2 regions of the Serratia sp. LTN-2 genome follow, and region 2 is predicted to be linked to the other one. Evidence: predicted binding sites of a transcription regulator. Region 2 holds the regulator's gene; the other holds the start of a gene.
What was found. Region 2 encodes Fur, which represses iron uptake genes when iron is present. Its sites were predicted from a motif close to ATAATAATGAGAACNACTATCAA; they were not measured.

Region 1 (5,255 bases), on a different contig from region 2:
GAGTATGTTTCCCCAACAGTTTGCTGTCCCAGGCGACAAACGCATCCGCCACGGTATAGGCCGGCATGGTGAAGCTGTTCTCCGGATCGCCGGCGCGGCGGCCGACGTAGCGTGCGCCGCCGCCAACGCGCACCTCGCCGGGCACCACCGGCAACGTCATGCGGTGGCTGAGGTACAGGCCGCCCATGTTGGTCGGGGCGTTGACCAGCCGATTGCCGACGTTGGCCGGGTTGAGATTGTCTTCAACGATTTCGGTCTTGTCGTAGCTGTAGTTGGCGGTGAGATCCCAGTTGCGCGCCACTTCGCCGTTCAACTCCAGTTCGACGCCGGTGGAGCGCGCTTTGGGAATGCTGCGGGTCACGCCGTTGATAAAGATCGACATATTGCTTTCATCGATGCGATAGAGCGCCAGCGTGGCGTCAAACGCCGGGGTGACTTGCCATTTGCCGCCCACTTCATAAGTGGTGCCGGTTTCCGGCGTGGCGACGTTGCCATTGTCGTCGATGGCGGTGGATGGCGTGAAGGAACGGCTGTAGTTGCCGTACAGCGACAGGCTCGGCGTCAACTTAAACACCAGTCCCGCCTGCGGCAAAAACTGGTCATATTTGTCATTGAGCGTATTTTTCGGCTGCCGGAAACCGTTGCTGTTGTTCTGATAATACGACTGATAGCGCGCGCCCAGCACCGCGATCCAGCGCTCGGTGAGATGGATGCTGTCCTTGGCGTACAGAGAACGGCTGAACAGCGTGGCGCGTAGATTGCTCGCCGCGTCGCTGTAGGTCGTACTGTCAGTGACAGGCGTTTCGCCATAGGTCGGATCGTACATGTTGAAGGTCTTCGACACCTTGCCGCGATAGGAATACGCCTTATAGGTCTGGTTTTTCTCGTAGTCCACGCCCAGCAGCAGGTCATGCTGCATGCCGAATACCTCCGGCGAGCCGGTCAGATCCCACGAGTAGTAGTGGGTCTGGTGATTAAAGCCTCGGTTGGCGTCGGCGCGGCGCGAAACGATGCCGGTCGTGGTGTCGACGGCGGTGGCGCGCACTTCGTTACTGTCGTAACGGCGCTGCAGCCACGCGTAGTTGACACGGGTGGTCCAGATCGGGTCCAGCGCGTATTCATAATGGGCGCTCAGGCGTTTGTTTTTGCCCCAGGCGCGGTTGGCGTAATCATCAAGCCGGCGGTTGTAGGGCACATCGACCGGTTTACCGTCGATAAATGCGGTGCCGCGATCGTAAGGAATGTCGTACTTATATTCGCTGTAGGCGATGTTAAAGGAGGCTTTGTCGCCGAACCAACTGAGCGAGGGGGCGAGCAGCGTGTGTTCGTCGCTGCCGAAGTTGCGCCAGTAATCCGCGTGCTGACGTTCGGCGATCAGGCGAAAGGCGAAGCCGCCGCCCAGCGGGCCGGTGACATCGACACTGTCGCTGCCGCCGCCAAAGCTGTTGGTGGCGCCGCTGATGCGGGTGTTCCAGTCATACTGCGGTTTTTTACCGATCAGATTGATGATGCCGCCAGGGCTGAGGATACCGTAAAGCAGTGAAGCGGAGCCTTTCAGCACCTCGACGCGTTCGGTGGTGGCGTCCATGCTCAACCCCTGGTTGCTGCGTACGCCGTCGATGAACACCGAACCGTCGGAGTTGACCCCAAAACCGCGTTTGACAAAGCCGTCCTCGGTGCCGCCGAGTGTGTTGCCCTGGGTGACGCCGCTGACGAACTTCATCGCGTCATTGACGCTTTTGACCTGGAAGTCGTCAATCACCTGAGAGGTGACAACGCTGATCGATTGCGGCACCTCGGCGATCGGCGCTGCGGTTTTGCTGCCGGTCGAAGCGGTATCGGCGCTATAGCTGCCGGCAGGCAGCGGGGCGGCGGTTACTGTGATGGACTCCTCCGATTTAGCGTCGGTCACGGCGGCGATCGTCAGGGCGGGAAACAGGCCGGCAAACAGGGGCAGCGTACGCAGAATGGGATTTTTTTTGCTTTTGTAGGGGTGGCGAAGAACTGACTGGCGCATATCATTCCATGGTAAAATAATAAATAGTAACGATTATCATTATAATTATCATTTGATGAAATTAGATAGAGGAAGTTGGCGCCCTTCGCGCATTGCAAGATTTTATTTTGCCATCAGTGAAAAGCATGGCGGTTTTGCCGGTATAAATTCGCCGGATTGGCCACAAAGATCGAGGTGACGGCAGCGTTTCGGCAGTTTCTGCGTCTGGTAGCTGGTTGCCGTCAATATATTGATACACAAATATATTTTCCCTTGATGAATAAACAGATGCCCGCGCTGGCAAAACTGGCAATAATAGCCGGGTCGGCCGTGTGTGTTCTCCTTGTTCGACGGTTGTGACGCGAAAAGACTGTCACTTTACGCTAGCGAAAGTCTCTGGATCCAAGATGCAAACCATCCCGTTGTCCGATACCCGTAAAATCTGGCCCGCGACCCTCATCTTTTTGCTGGTGTTTGCGCTGTGCCTGCTGGGTATCGTGAGCCGTCCCGGCAGCTTTCTGGCGATATTCTGGCCGGTAAACGCCGTGCTGCTGGCCGTTTTGGTGCGCCGCCCGCAGTGGGCCACCTGCGCCGGCTGGGGCATGGCGGTGCTGGGCTATCTGGCGGCGGACCTGTTGACCGGCAGTTCGCTGGAAAAGGCGCTGCTGTTGAATGCCGCCAATCTTTCCGGCGTGGTGGCAGGGTATTGGCTGTTCATGCGGCTGTCGGCACCGGCGCGCATGTTGCAGCGCGGCGCCTCCAGCATGTATCTGTTCGGCATCTGCCTGGCCGCCGCTGCCGTCACCGGCGTGGCGGGCGCCGTCGCCTCTCAGTGGCTGTTCGGCAGACCCTATTTGACCTCCCTGGCGCTGTGGTTCTCGTCCGAATTCACCAATTACGTCACGCTGATGCCGTTCATTCTGGTGTTTCCCATCGATTGGCGACATCGCCTGCGCGCGGCTTGCGCCATGCTGATGCAGCGCAGCCAATGGCCGCAGGCGGGGCAAAAACTTGCGGTGTTGGCGCTGCTGGCGCTGGCGGCGGTTTGCAGCGTGCTGATCGGCGGGCCCGGCGCGGTGATCTTTCCAATGCCGGTGCTGCTGTGGCTGGCGATGTCCTTTTCACTGTTCAGCACCATGATCGCGGTGCTGGTTTACGTGCTGTGGTGCCATCTGGCGATCGATTTCGGGCTGTTGAGCACGACGCTCGATATGAAGGTGTTGCAGAACGCGGTGTCGATGCGTTTGGGCATTGCGCTGTTGGCGCTGGGGCCGATCGCCGTCGCCAGCATGAACTATGCGCGCAATGCGCTGTTGCGCACCCTGGAGCATGTGGCGAATCACGACGCCTTGACGCATGTGTTGACGCGCAATGCGTTTATGCAGCGCGGCGAACGGGTGATTGACCAAAAAGGCGAGCTGGTTTGCGTCATGATGCTCGATATCGACTATTTCAAATCGATTAATGACCGTTTCGGCCACGCCGGCGGCGATCAGGCGCTGATGGCTTTTACCCGCGCGATCGCCGCCGATCTGAGCGTCAATGATCTGTTTGGCCGCATGGGTGGCGAAGAGTTTGCCATCGTCTCGACGCTCGGCCAGCCTCAGCAGGGATTGCAGCTGGCCGAACGGCTGCGGCAACGCATCGAAGCGGAGTCGATCACCATGCCGGCCGGCCATCCGCTGCAGATCACCGTCAGCATCGGCATGGTGACCTGTACGGGCGGTTCCGGCCATAGCCTGGCGGATCTGCTGAAACTGGCGGATCTGGCGGTATACAAAGCAAAAAATGCCGGCCGCAACCGGGTCGCCACGCCTGAGTCTTACCCGCCGCCGGCCCCCGGCCGCTAACTTGCGATCCGCGCAGCGCCCCCGCCGTCTAAACTGGTAGGGGGTGCAGGCAACTCCGCCTGCGTTAAACCGACTGTCCTTAAACAGACAAGAGGATGCCAGGATGAAATACATCGACGGGTTTGTGGTGGCGGTGCCGGCCGCCAACAAGGAGGCGTATCACCGGTTGGCGGCTGCAACGGTGCCATTGTTCAAAGAGTTTGGCGCCACGCGCATCGTGGAGTGTTGGGGTGATGATGTGCCCGACGGCAAACTGACCGACTTTCGCGGCGCGGTGAAGGCGCAGGAAGGCGAAGTGGTGGTGTTCAGCTGGATCGAGTATCCCTCCAAGGCGGTGCGCGACGCCGCCAACGAGAAAATGATGAGCGATCCGCGCATGAAGGCGCTGGGCGAGATGCCGTTTGACGGCAAGCGCATGATCTTTGGCGGGTTCGCGCCAATCCTTGATGAGTGAAGGAGGCGCAGATGGCCAGAATTACGCAACATCTGTGGTTTGAAAAAGACATGGAGGCGGCGCTGAACTGCTATGTCGCGCTGATTCCCGGTTCGTCCGTGAACTGGTTTTCCGATCTGCCGGCGGATACGCCGAGCGGCCCGGCCGGCAGCGTGAAGCTGGCCTCCTTCACCCTGGGCGACCAGCGCTACGCGGCGATCGAAGCCGGGCCGCTGGATCCGTTCAACCACAGTTTCTCCGTGATGGTGGAGTGCGACGATCAGGCGGAGGTCGACCGGCTGTGGGATACGCTGAGCGAAGGCGGCGAGGCGGAGCAGTGCGGTTGGTTGCGCGATCGTTGGGGGCTGTGCTGGCAGATTGTGCCGCGGCGTCTGACGGAGTTGATGAACGACCCTGACGCCGCCCGCGTGCGGCGGGTGACGGAAGCGATGCTATTGATGGGCAAAATCGACATCGCCGGCCTGGAAGCGGCAGCGCGAGACTAGCGGCAAGATCGAGAAGGAGAGAGCGGATGCACCGAGAGCGGCACAGTATTGAGCGCATCGGCTGGCTGCGGGCGGCGGTGCTCGGCGCCAACGACGGCATTGTCTCAACGGCCAGCCTGCTGCTGGGCGTGGCGGCGGCCAGCGCCTCGCATTCCGCGTTGATGATCGCCGGCGTCGCCGGGTGGGTGGCGGGCGCGATGTCGATGGCCACCGGCGAGTATGTGTCGGTATCGTCGCAGGCGGATACCGAAAAGGCTGCCCTGGCTGAGGAGCAGGCGGAGCTGCTTGAAGACTACCCGGGGGAGTTTCGTGAACTGACGTCAATCTACGTGCATCGCGGCCTGGATCCGGCGCTGGCCCGGCAGGTAGCGGAAAAGCTGATGGCGCACGATGCGCTGGAGGCGCATGCGCGCGACGAGCTGGGCATTTCCTCCGCCACGCGCGCCCGGCCGCTGCAGGCGGCGTTAGCG
Region 2 (12,945 bases):
ACGAAATGTCGCGCGGGCTGAGCCGCGCGCTGACCGTGGCCGACATCGCCAATACCAGCCGCCACTTCCTCTCCAGCAGCTTCCAGGCGAAAACCGTACTGCTGCTGCCGCAGGAGGACGGCCGGCTGCAGCAAATGGTCGGCGAAGAAGGCGGCCTGCTGTCGGTAGACGAGGCCATCGCGCGCTGGAGCTTCGACAAGGGGTTGCCGGCCGGCGCCGGCACCGACACCCTGCCCGGCGTGCCTTATCAGCTGCTGCCGCTCAATACCCCCAAGCAGACCTTCGGCCTGCTGGCGATCGAGCCCAACAACCTGCGCCAGCTGATGGTGCCGGAACAGCAGCGGCTGCTGCAGACTTTCGCGGTGCTGATCGCCAGCGCGCTGGAGCGGCTGCACCTGGCGCGCAGCGCCGAAGAAGCCAAGCTGGACGCCGAACGCGAACAGCTGCGCAACTCGCTGCTGGCGGCGCTGTCGCACGATCTGCGCACGCCGCTGACCGTGCTGTTCGGCCAGGCGGAAATTCTCACGCTGGACCTGGCGGCCGAAGGTTCCAATCACGCCACCCAGGCCAGTCAGATCCGCCAGCAGGTGCTGAGTACCACCCGGCTGGTGAACAACCTGCTGGATATGGCGCGCATCCAATCCGGCGGTTTCAGCCTGCGTAAAGAGTGGCAGTCGCTGGAAGAGATCGTCGGCGCCTCGCTGCACATGCTGGAGCCGCTGCTCAGCCAGCATCCGATCGTGGTCGAGCTGCCGCCGGAACAGATCCTGGTCAACTGCGACGGCAGCCTGCTGGAACGGGTGTTCACCAACCTGTTGGAAAACGCCAATAAATACGCCGGCGCCGAGGCCACCATCGGCATTCGCGCCCGCACGCTGCCCGAGTGGCTGGAAGTCGAGGTCTGGGATAACGGCCCCGGCATCCCCGCCGATCAGCTGCAGCTGATTTTCGACAAGTTTTCACGCGGCAATAAAGAGTCGGCGATCCCCGGCGTCGGCTTGGGGTTAGCCATTTGCCGTGCCATTATTGAAGTACATGATGGCCGCATCTGGGCGGAAAACGGCGCCAACGGCGGCGCCAGCTTCCGCTTCGTGCTGCCGCTGGAAAAACCGCCCGAGATCGACGGCGATGCCTTCGATCTGTAATCAACGCAGGGGAAACGTGAGCATAACGCCAACCAACATTCTGATTGTTGAAGATGAAAAAGAGATCCGCCGCTTCGTGCGCACCGCGCTGGAGAGCGAAGGCCTGCGGGTGTTTGAAAGTGAAACCCTGCAACGCGGGCTGATTGAGGCCGGTACGCGCAAACCGGATCTGATCATCCTTGATTTGGGCTTACCGGATGGCGACGGGCTGAGCTACATCCGCGATCTGCGGCAGTGGAGCGCCATTCCGGTGATCGTGCTGTCGGCGCGCAACGCCGAAGAGGACAAAATCGCCGCGCTGGACGCCGGCGCCGACGACTATCTCAGCAAACCGTTCGGCATCGGCGAACTGTTGGCGCGGGTGCGGGTCGCGCTGCGCCGCCACTCCGCCAGCCAGCAGGAAAGCCCGCTGGTGAGCTTTTCGGAAATCACCGTCGATCTGGTCAACCGCCGGGTGCTACGCAACGACGAAGATCTGCACCTGACGCCGATAGAGTTTCGCCTGTTGGCGGAACTGCTGGCCAACGCTGGCAAGGTGATTACCCAACGCCAGCTGTTGAGCCATGTCTGGGGGCCGAACTACGTGGAACACAGCCACTACCTGCGCATCTACATGGGCCATCTGCGGCAGAAGCTGGAAGCCGATCCGGCCCGGCCCAAACATCTGCTGACCGAAACCGGCGTCGGCTATCGTTTCATGCCTTAACCCCGACGGGCGCGGTTTGCCGCGCCTTTACGCCGCCGGGCCCTTCTTCAAGCCAACCATAAATTCTTTAAACGCCTCGCGCAGCGGAGCGAACACCGGATGTTTGCGGTTTTCAATCATCACTTCGGAGAACAGTTTCAACCCTACCGCGAAGGCCGCGCTCTGTTCAGGGCCGAAGTTCAGATCGTCACGCGCCCGGATGCGCTCGACGATCTCGAGAATATCGTCGTGGTTAGTCACCTCAAAACTCAGCGGTGTTTTCTCGACGGGGTTGCCCTGGCGATCGCTCAGGGCTTCAACGGTAATGTTAAAACGGTGGCCGGGCATCAGTTCTTCTCCTGCTGCGTGGGTTGAATTTGCATTTCGCTTTCGATCGCCGCCACGGCGGTCAACAGCGCGGCGTTGATGCGCTCCACCTGCTGCGGCGTAAGATCGGCGCGCATCACGTTGCCGCGCAGCAGACTGCGCAGACGGTTCATGGCGTCGTAAATGCCTTCCGCCAGGTTGCCGTGCCGATGATGCTCGCGGCCGGCGCCCGCCAGACGCGCCAGAATGACTTCAACTACCTGTTGATGCTTTTGCAGCTCGCCCTCGCCCGCCGTGGTGATGCGGTAGCTTTTGCGGCCGTTGCCGGTGGTGAGCGGTTCGAGAAAATCCTGCTCTTCCAGCAGCGTCAGCGTGGGGTAAATCACCCCCGGGCTCGGCACGTACAGGCCGGAAGAGGCTTCTTCGATCGCTTTGATCAATTCGTACCCGTGGCTGGGCTTGCGCGCCACCAGCGCCAGCAGTACCAGGCGCAGATCGCCGTGTTCGAACAGGCGATGACGCCCGCCGCGGCCACCGCGCCCGCCTCGGCCATGCTCTTCGCCGTCGCCGCCGAAGTGATGGCGCCCGCCGCGATGATGGCGGCCATCGCCTGCTTCGCATTCATGGTGGTGGTGGTGATGCCGGTGCAAACCTAATCGATGAAACATGGTGTGATACCTCGCTTTAACAGTGAACATCAATACGAGGTTGTTTAGATATATCTAAACAGCGTCGATAACGCTAATCTAGATCGATATATCTAAATGCGCAAGCCTGCGCCGAGAAAAAGATATATCTAAATTACAGGCATAAAAAAAGCGCTGTAAAAACAGCGCTTTTTATCAGACAAGAACAGCGATTATTTGGCGGAAGCCAGCACTTCGCTGACGATTTCGACCGCTTCGTGCTCGATTTTCTCGCGGTGTTCCGCCCCGAGGAAGCTCTCGCAGTAGATCTTGTATGCCTCTTCGGTACCGGAAGGACGGGCCGCGAACCAGCCGTTGTCGGTCATCACTTTCAGGCCGCCGATCGAAGCGCCGTTGCCCGGCGCAGCAGTCAGACGCGCGGTGATCGGGTCGCCCGCCAGGGTATTGGCCTTGACCATCTCCGGCGACAGCTTGGACAGCGCCGCTTTTTGCGCCGCCGTCGCCGGCGCCTGGATGCGGTTGTAGCTTGGCGCACCGAAGCGCTTGGCCAGATCGTCATAGTGATGCTGTGGATTTTCACCGGTTACCGCGGTGATTTCAGCCGCCAGCAGACACATGATAATGCCGTCTTTGTCGGTCGACCAAGGTTGGCCGTTGAAGCGCAGGAACGAGGCCCCGGCGCTCTCTTCGCCGCCGAAGCCCAGGCTGCCGTCGAACAGGCCGTCCACGAACCACTTGAAGCCGACCGGCACTTCCACCAGCTTGCGGCCCAGATCGGCCACCACGCGGTCGATCATCGCGCTGGACACCAGCGTTTTACCTACCGCGACATCGGCGCCCCACTGCGGGCGGTGCTGGAACAGGTAGTTGATGGCCACCGCCAGATAGTGGTTCGGGTTCATCAGGCCTTTCGGCGTGACGATGCCGTGGCGGTCGTAATCCGGATCGTTGGCGAACGCCAGATCGAATTTGTCGCGCAGCGCCAGCAGGCCGGCCATCGCCGACTCGGACGAACAGTCCATGCGGATGATGCCGTCGTGGTCCAGGTGCATAAAGCGGAACGTCTGATCGATGGAATCGTTCACCAGCGTCAGATCCAGCTTGTAGTGCTCCGCCACGCGTTGCCAATAGGCGATGCCGGAACCGCCGAGCGGATCCACGCCCAGCTTCAGACCGGCGCGTTGGATGGCCGGCATGTCGACCACCTCAACCAGCCCTTCGACATAAGGCTGCACCAGATCTTTGGCGTGCAGATGGCCGCTGTTCCAGGCCTTGTCCAGCGACTGGCGCTGAACGCCCTTCAACTGCTGCGCCAGCAGGTCGTTGGCGCGCTTTTCGATCACCGACGTCAGGTTGGTGTCGGCCGGGCCGCCGTTCGGCGGGTTATACTTGATGCCGCCGTCTTCCGGTGGGTTATGGGACGGCGTAATGACGATGCCGTCGGCCTGCGCGCCGCCACGGCGGTTGTGGCACAGAATGGCGTGCGATACCGCCGGCGTTGGCGTGAAGCCGTTGTTTTCCTGCACGATCACATCGACGCCGTTGGCGGTCAGCACTTCCAGCACGGAAATGAAGGCCGGTTCGGACAGCGCATGGGTGTCCTTGCCCACATAGCATGGGCCGGTGGTGCCCTGCTGATGACGAACTTCAGCGATCGCCTGGGCGATGGCGAGGATGTGCGCTTCGTTGAAGCTGTGGCGCTGCGCGCTGCCGCGGTGGCCGGAGGTGCCAAATTTCACCGCATGTGCGGGATTGCCGGCTTCCGGTTGCAGCACATAGTACTGCGACGTCAGCTGGGCTACGTTGATCAGATCGCTTTGGCGGGCGGGCTGCCCGGCACGTGGATTATTCGCCATCGACATATCTCCCTCATCCCTGTCGGTGACCGGGCAATATGTCGCGCACGGCCATCATGACGGGCTGTTCGCTAAATTAGACGGTACCGCAAACTTTCTCGATCAGTTCCGCCGGGAACTGCATGGCCTGCATGATGTGTTCGATCATGCTGCGTTTGCGGCCGGTATTGGTATTGGTGATCACCCAGTAAGGGGTGCCCGGTACATGCTTCGGCTTGGTGTGCGTGCCGTTGGCCAGCAGGGTCTGCTGATCGCCGGCGAAATAGGTGCGGGTACGGCCGGTCAACGCCTCGGTGGCAGCGGCGAAACCGGCGGCATCGAGGGTGTACAGCGTGGACAGCACCAGCATGAAACGGTTGACCGCTTTGTTCTGCTCGGCGTATTCATCCGACAGCAGCAGTTCGCGCATGGCGCGCACGCGATCGCGCGGACGCTGCGCCGGGGCCGCCTTTTCCAGCTCGACGGACTGCGACGCACTGGCGGCAGGCAACGCGCGCACCGGCTGACCGGCGGTGAATTTCAACATGCGGCGTAAAATATCGGACGCGCTTTCACCGATGTGTTGCGTGTGGCTGGCAATATAACGGTAAAGCTCTTCGTCGACTTCAATAGTTTTCATCTTTATCCAATACTGTTTTTTCTACTTAGAACCTGAAGCCAGATCCTGCATTCAAGCCATGGGATTATAAGGTTAAAAGCGCTGGAGCGAACACAACAATGTGCCTCCGGACGGCAAATGCAGACTAATACCTATAGCCGGCACTGCCAAGCCCGCGCCGCGAAAATTCCGCATGATTCATCGTGCGATTCAATCATGATACCCTAATCTGAATCTCTCTCAGTATGAACTTCGCCATGAAATTACATTATCAACTGCTGGCCGCCGAGTCAGATGCGCTGCCGGTGCTGCTGATCCACGGGCTGTTCGGCAATCTGGACAACCTGGGCGTGCTGGCACGCGATCTGCACCAGCAGCACAGCGTGATCAAGGTCGATCTGCGCAACCACGGCCTCTCCCCGCGCGCCGACGACATGAACTACCCCGCCATGGCGCAGGATCTGCTGGCGCTGCTCGACGAACTGCAGCTGGATAAAGCGATCGTCATCGGCCATTCGATGGGCGGTAAAGCGGCGATGGCGCTGACCGCCATCGCGCCGGAGCGCATCGCTAAGCTGATCGTCATCGACGTGGCGCCGGTGGATTACCAGACTCGCCGCCACGATGAGATCTTCGCCGCGCTGAAGGCCGTCAGCGCCGCCGGCATCACCCAACGCCAGGCGGCCGCCCAGCTGATGCGCGACTATCTGCAGGAAGAAGGCGTGATCCAGTTCCTGCTGAAGTCCTTCCACAATGGCGAATGGCGCTTCAACCTGCCGGTGCTGATCGAACGCTACGAAGACATCACCGGCTGGCAGGACGTGCCGGCCTGGCCGCACCCGACGCTGTTCATTCGCGGCGGCCTGTCGCCGTACGTGCAGGACAGCTATCGTGCGGACATCGCCCGCCAGTTCCCGCAGGCTCGCGCCCATGTCGTCGCCGGCACCGGCCATTGGGTGCACGCCGAAAAACCGGACGCGGTGCTGCGCGCCATCCACCGTTTCCTCGACGAAGCCTGAAAAATACGCTCATCTGGCGAAAAAACGCGCTAAAGATAACGGCTTAGCGCGTTTAGCCCGCAGTTAGGCATTGTCGCCGCTCCATCTGCTGGGGTAATATGGCGCGCTATAATTTTGCCGCCGCGCCAGCGCGTTCGCGAACGCCGGTTCGGGGGTGAATTTGGGTTAGGGTTTATTGGCCCGAAGTGTGTTAACCGATGCCTCCGGAAGCGTGCGAGCGCTTTTTGATGCAAACTCCCTTGCAGTACCGCTACCTATGGCAAAAGAACAAACGGATCGCACGACGCTGGATCTGTTCGCAGATGAACGCCGTCCGGGGCGCCCGAAAACCAACCCGCTTTCCCGCGATGAACAGCTTAGAATCAATAAGCGCAATCAGTTACGGCGCGATAAAGTGCGTGGATTGCGGCGCGTAGAGCTGAAAATCAACGCGGATGCGGTGGACGCCCTGAACAAACTGGCGGAACAGCGCAACATTAGCCGCAGCGAACTCATCGAGCAGATGCTGTTGGCGCAACTGGCGGAAGAACAGCCGGAACATTGATCTCTTCGGCCGCACGCGCGGCGCGGCGTTAAGGACAACGCCGGATCGACCACGCTTTTCTTCATTCTCCGGCATCGCATAAATGCGATAAAACCCCGGCGCCACTTTCTGGCATGATACGCATTTACCGGCAAGAGACTGCGCCTGTCGGCGCCCGCCCCCGTGGCGAAAGGCTCTTGTCATGGCATCATTTTAATCGGCGTCAGCGGCGGCAGTGCTGGCATCGAGTAATGCAATTACTTGAATTTAAAGGTTATACGCGATATGGCTACTGTAGGCATTTTCTTTGGCAGCGACACTGGCAATACCGAAAACATTGCCAAAATGATCCAGAAAATTCTCCAGAAACAGTTTGGCGACGACGTCTCTGAAGTACACGACATCGCTAAAAGCAGCAAAGAAGACCTGGAAGGGTTCGATATCCTGCTGCTGGGTATCCCGACCTGGTACTACGGTGAAGCGCAGTGTGACTGGGATGATTTCTTCCCGACGCTGGAAGAAGTCGATTTCAACGGCAAACTGGTGGCGCTGTTCGGCTGCGGCGACCAGGAAGACTACGCGGAATACTTCTGTGACGCGATGGGCACCATCCGCGACATCATTGAACCGCGCGGCGCGGCCATCGTGGGCCACTGGCCGACCAAAGGCTACCACTTCGAGGCCTCCAAAGGCCTGGCGGACGACAACCACTTCATTGGTCTCGCGATCGACGAAGACCGCCAGCCGGAGCTGACCAACGAGCGCGTCGATGCCTGGGTCAAACAGATCGTCGAAGAGCTGAGCCTGGCCGATATCGTCGGCTAAACGCCGCAACTGGCGAAAGGTTGAACAAAGGCCCTGTAAAGTGCATAGTGTGCGCACAGGGCCATCATCGGCAGCAGGGATTGCTGCGATAGAAGCTACAGATTTGTAACTTCCCACCCCGTCAAGGTAGACTGAGTTATCGGTTTATCCCACCCATCAAGGCGTTGCATGCAAAACATGCAATAGTGCAATTATATCTTTGTTAACAACCGGCGGTTTCCATTTAGTACAACCGGTTCTATAATGAGACGCATTAACTCTTTGTGCCGACCGATGCCACAGGCGAGTACGCCTCAACTTGATTAGCATAGTAACAGGACTGAATTCGCATGACCGACAACAACATCGCATTGAAGAAGGCCGGCTTAAAAGTCACGCTTCCGCGACTCAAAATCCTGGAAGTACTGCAAAATCCGGAATGCCATCACGTCAGTGCGGAAGATTTGTACAAAAAACTGATTGATATGGGCGAAGAGATCGGCCTGGCAACGGTTTATCGCGTACTGAACCAGTTTGACGATGCGGGCATTGTGACACGTCACAATTTCGAAGGCGGCAAGTCCGTGTTCGAACTGACCCAACAGCATCACCACGATCACCTGATTTGCCTGGACTGCGGCAAAGTGATCGAATTCAGTGACGAATCCATCGAAGTGCGCCAGCGTGATATCGCCAAGCAGCACGGCATCAAGCTCACCAACCACAGCCTGTACCTGTACGGCCACTGTGAAACCGGTGACTGCCGCGAAGACGAAACGCTGCACGACAAGAAATAAGCCTGACTGGCTATGAAAAACCGCCTCACCCTGAGGCGGTTTTTTTATGCTTGCTGAACGGTGAGCAAAAAAATCCCCGGACCAGCCGGGGAAAGATCATGTCATGAAATACTACAATTGCAGCGGCACTGCGACTCCACGTACTGCTCTCACTTTCACGTCCGCTTCACGCCGACACGCGCAGAGGCGGACGCATTCCCCCTTCGTTAAGCAGCCCGCCGCCATGACGACAGGCCGATGCGCCGGGCTTAGACCTTCTCGGCGCGGCTGTAACGTTTACCGTCCGGACTGACCGAACGCACCTGCACCTCACCCGATACCGCCGGCTTGGCCTTGGCGTCATAACGCTGCCACTGCTTGCCGCCGTCGGTGGAGTACTCGATGCCCAATCCCGGCAGCGCGATATTCGCCTCCAGCTTGCCGCCCGCTACGCGTGCGCCGGGCACCGGCAGACGATAAGCGACGCCGCCTTTGTCCAGCTTGGCCAGTTCACGCTGGCCCAGGATATTGGCGAAGCGCAGCCAGTCTTTCTCCAGCGCCTTGGTGTCGACAAAGTGGGTCTCCCCGCCTTTGTATTCGCGGCCGGCGCGATAGTCCTGCTCCCAACCGGCGCGGTGCCAGGCGCGTTCGGCCACCGACAGCGCGCGCGGGAAGATCATGTATTCCATCTGCGGATCGGTGCGCTGGGTTTCGCTCCACAGCTGAGCGGACAACCCGTAGGCTCCCGGCCACGGCTTGTCGCTCTTGGCGTTGAAGTGGTTGCCGTCGCGATCGACCGAGGTTTCCGCGTTCTGCGGCATGTTGTCCGGCGCGAAGCTGAACACCTTGCGCTCGTCGCTGAAGCGGGTGCCCCAGTAGTAACCGCGCTCGTCCGGGTTCACCTCGTAAGGGAAGTCCATGTAGACGTAGTCCGGGTTGGAGACCACCACTTCATACCCTTTATTGGCCCAATCGTTGACGCTGTCGAAACCGCCCCAGTACAAGGTATCCCAGAAGTTGACGCCCACGCGCGAGGTGGCGAACGACTTCGCGCTCTCGGCGTCTTTCAGGCCGTCCTGCCAGGCCTGCATTCTGTCGATGCCGTGCGCCTTCACCAGCTTGCTGACCTCCTGGCCGAAGTAGCTCGGCAAGTGCTCCATGTCGGCCACCTTGCCTTCTTTGATCATCGTCTGGCAAACCTGCGACTTGGCCCACGGCTTGTCTTCGTTGCTCTGGTCGATGACGCCTTTACCCGGCTCCGGTTTCGCCTTGTCGGTATAGCCGGCGCCCAGGCGGATGTTTTTCGCCTCGTCGCCGCCGAAGTGCCAGGTTTTGATCGGCTGCCCGGCTTCTTTATGCATCTGGGCGATCTCGCCGATCACCTTGTCGACAAAGCGCTGGGAAGAATCCAGGCACGGGTTCAGGTAGCTCTGGCGGTTAAAGAACTGCACGGAGGTGGTATTGGAGGTATCGGTCGGATCCACCAGGCGGAATTCGTTGGCCTCCTGCTCTTTTCCGGCGGCATGCAGCTTTTTATAGCGCGCCTCCATCGACACCACCGCGGCGCGGGCGTGCGCCGGCATGTCGATCTCAGGGATCACTTCAATCTGGCGCGCCTGGGCGTATTTGATGATGTCGATATAGTCCTGACGGCTGAAGAAACCGCCGTAGACGTCCGGCCCCTGGCCGTACTGCGGCAGCAGGCAGGTGGTTTCGCTCAGATCGTGGCAGCGCTGGCCGCCGACTTCCGTCAGCTCAGGCAAACCGGGGATCTCGATACGCCAACCTTCATCATCGCTTAGGTGGAAGTGGAATTTGTTGAGTTTGTAGGCCGCCATCTGATCCAGCAGACGCAACACCGCATCCTTCTTATGGAAGTTGCGCGCCACGTCGAGGAAAATGCCGCGATACTGGAAGCGCGGCGCGTCGCTGGCGTCCAATGTAGCGATCTTGCCGCTGCCGTCGGTCGGCACTAACGACAGGATCGACTGCAACCCATAGAACACCCCGGCCTGATCGAAGCCGATCACCCGCGCCTCTTTTTTGCCGATCTTCAGCTCATAGGCGCCCGGCACCGCCATCGCGCCTTTAAACTTGCCCGGCTGGATATCGGTCTTGATCGGATAGCCGTTGGCCTGAACCGGCACGCCCAGCAGCGCAAAGCGCTGGTTGACGACATCTGCCGCCGGCTTGACCAGCGTGCTCAGATCCGGCGAGACCCCTTTGCGCAGATCGGCGTCCTGCGCGTGGACCTTCACCTGCATCGGCGTCGGCACGATCTGGCCGCGCAGCGCGCCGGCGGGCAGCGTCTGCAGCTCGGCATTGCTGACAAAGCGCGAAGCCGGCGTCATCAAAATGTTTTTGTCGTCTTTGGTGCGCTTCCACTGATCGCCGGTGAACGGCGCCACGAACTGGTCCAGGTTTTCGGTGTCGGTATTCGCCAGCATTTTCGGTTTGGCGTCGCCGGACGTGGCATACCAGCGCGGCAGGAAGTCATTTCTAAACAGCTGCCAATATTCGGCGACCACCGGGATTTCCACCGCCTTGCCGGCAGGGAAACCGCTGAATTTGGCGGTCGGCTCCAGCTTGTACAGATCGCCGGTGAGGTGGGCTATCTTGAACTGATCGTTATCCACCCGCAGGGTCTGGCGCGGGCTGTGGAAATAGATGACCCAGTCCTTGCCGTCGATCGCCTGGCCATCGTTGCTGAGGGTGAACAACACCCGGTTGCAAGAGGCCCAGTCGGCGCCCAGCGCCGCGCAATCCACGCCGTTTTCGCCGGCGCGGTTATCCAGCATTTTTACGTTCAGCTTCAGCTGGCTCAGTTGATCCACCAGCTGTTGATCGGCCATGGCGTTTCCCATGCCGCCCAGGAATCCCATCGTTGCCGTCAAGGCGGCAAGCGCGCTCAGTTTGAATGCGTTCATGATCTCGTCCTTCTTAATTATTGTTATCGCGAATTTCTTGCCACAGCTTGCCGCACTTGGCGTCGTAAGCCTGACCGTTACCGCTGTGCACCGCCATAATGCAGTTCTGATAATCCATCACCCGCACCGTTTCCTGCGCGGCGAACTGCTGGTGCTGCTTCTCTTGTTTCAACACGTTCAGCACCGCCTTGCAGGGCTGCAGACGCTCCGGCGAACCTTCGGCGGTGTTGATGCAGGCGCTGTAAGCCTGCTTCAATTTGGCGTCTTCCGGCGGCGCGGCGGGTTGCGCGCAGGCGCTCAAGGCCGCGGCGGCCGCCAACATCAGCATGATTTTTTTCATCGTTGAATTCCCTTAACTGCCCCCGGCCGCGAGGCCGGGGAACGCATCAGAAGATGGTGAATGGCGCGATGACCATGAACTTGACGTCTTTCTCGTCCTGGAAGATGTTGCCGTAACCGCCGCCCCAGCTCGGGATGTTGGTGTGGTTGTCATACTGGGTGTAGTGCAGCTTGATCAGCGTGCCCTTGGCGCGTCCTTCCTGGATGGTGTACATCGCGTCCAGGCTCCAGGCGCTCTCTTTCAGGCGCTGGCTCTGATCGTAGCTCGGGTTGGTGCTCGGCTTGGCGTCCCAGGCGTAGACATAAGAGCCGCCGACCGCCATGCCCGGCAGGTTCCAGTTGCTGAGGTCATACATCACGCCGGCGTACACCGCTTTCTCGCCGTTGGCGTTAAAGTCGGAGCGGTTGTCCCACCACACGTCCAGCCGACCGTTAGACGAGGCGTAGGTCGGGGTCATGCGCTGCAGGAAGAAGCCCTGATTGCCTTCCGCCTTGACCATGGTGCCTTCCAGACGCCAGTTGAACTGACCGGTGGTGTAACCGAAGGTCAGGGCCTGCAGCCAGGCCAGGCCGTCGTAGATGCTGTTCGGATCGTTCTTGTTGCTGATGCGGTCTTCCGCACCGTAGAACTGGTAACTGGTAGTCAGCGGGTTGCCCAGCACATCGAATTTGTAAGACGCCTTGGTGAAGTACTGATTCACGTAACCCTGGGCCTGGCCGAAAGCGGCTTCCAGCACCAGATCGTTTTTGAAATCGTACTTGGCGCCCAGCGAGTGCAGGTAGGAGACGCGGGTTTTCTTATCGTTCTGACGGAAATCGTCCATCTCGATATGCCACGGCGCTTTGTATTTGTCGGTCCACATGTAGGAGAAGCTCAACGCGCCGGCATCGCCGTAGTCGAACTTGGCGCCGGCCTCGGCGCCCTGATAGGTGCCCGGCATAAAGCTCCAGTGCGGCGCCAGCAGGGTTTGGCCGCTCGGCTGAATGTAGCCGGCGCGCGCCCAGACCGGGCCGTATTTGAACTTGGCGGCGGCTTTGTACAGGCTGACGCCGCCTTTGTCGCCGGAGTAGTCTTCGTCGTAGGTACGGTTCTTCGAGGAGAACGCGATCTCGTTCGGGTGGCCGCTGGCGCTGGATTCAGCCAGTTCGATGGCGGTGAAGGCGCCGACATCCAGGCCGAACATGTCCCAGGCGTAGCCCGAGGCGAAATCCAGGCTCAGGTTGGCGGTAGAGTGCGACAGGTTGGTGGTGTATTGGTTGTAATCCTTGCTGTCCGGATTGAGATCTTTACGGTCGCGC

Region 1: a site for Fur is predicted at 2,047-2,069, ahead of AC6BYQ_RS00860 (TonB-dependent siderophore receptor). Genes of this name have one in related genera too.

The regions. Positions count from the first base shown of each region.
Region 1 is NZ_JCAXDO010000001.1:183,490-188,744, reverse strand. It holds gene AC6BYQ_RS00860 (TonB-dependent siderophore receptor) at 1-2,017, opposite strand, end outside; gene AC6BYQ_RS00855 (GGDEF domain-containing protein) at 2,404-3,846, shown strand; gene AC6BYQ_RS00850 (DUF1428 domain-containing protein) at 3,950-4,300, shown strand; gene AC6BYQ_RS00845 (VOC family protein) at 4,312-4,785, shown strand; gene AC6BYQ_RS00840 (VIT1/CCC1 transporter family protein) at 4,812-5,255, shown strand, end outside.
Region 2 is NZ_JCAXDO010000004.1:351,332-364,276, reverse strand. It holds gene kdpD (two-component system sensor histidine kinase KdpD) at 1-1,145, shown strand, start outside; gene kdpE (two-component system response regulator KdpE) at 1,162-1,851, shown strand; gene AC6BYQ_RS11640 (DUF3861 domain-containing protein) at 1,879-2,178, opposite strand; gene AC6BYQ_RS11635 (PadR family transcriptional regulator) at 2,178-2,825, opposite strand; gene pgm (phosphoglucomutase (alpha-D-glucose-1,6-bisphosphate-dependent)) at 3,017-4,660, opposite strand; gene seqA (replication initiation negative regulator SeqA) at 4,737-5,279, opposite strand; gene ybfF (esterase) at 5,504-6,277, shown strand; gene ybfE (LexA regulated protein) at 6,534-6,821, shown strand; gene fldA (flavodoxin FldA) at 7,086-7,625, shown strand; gene fur (ferric iron uptake transcriptional regulator) at 7,955-8,401, shown strand; gene AC6BYQ_RS11600 (beta-N-acetylhexosaminidase) at 8,650-11,307, opposite strand; gene chiQ (ChiQ/YbfN family lipoprotein) at 11,321-11,647, opposite strand; gene chiP (chitoporin ChiP) at 11,694-12,945, opposite strand, start outside.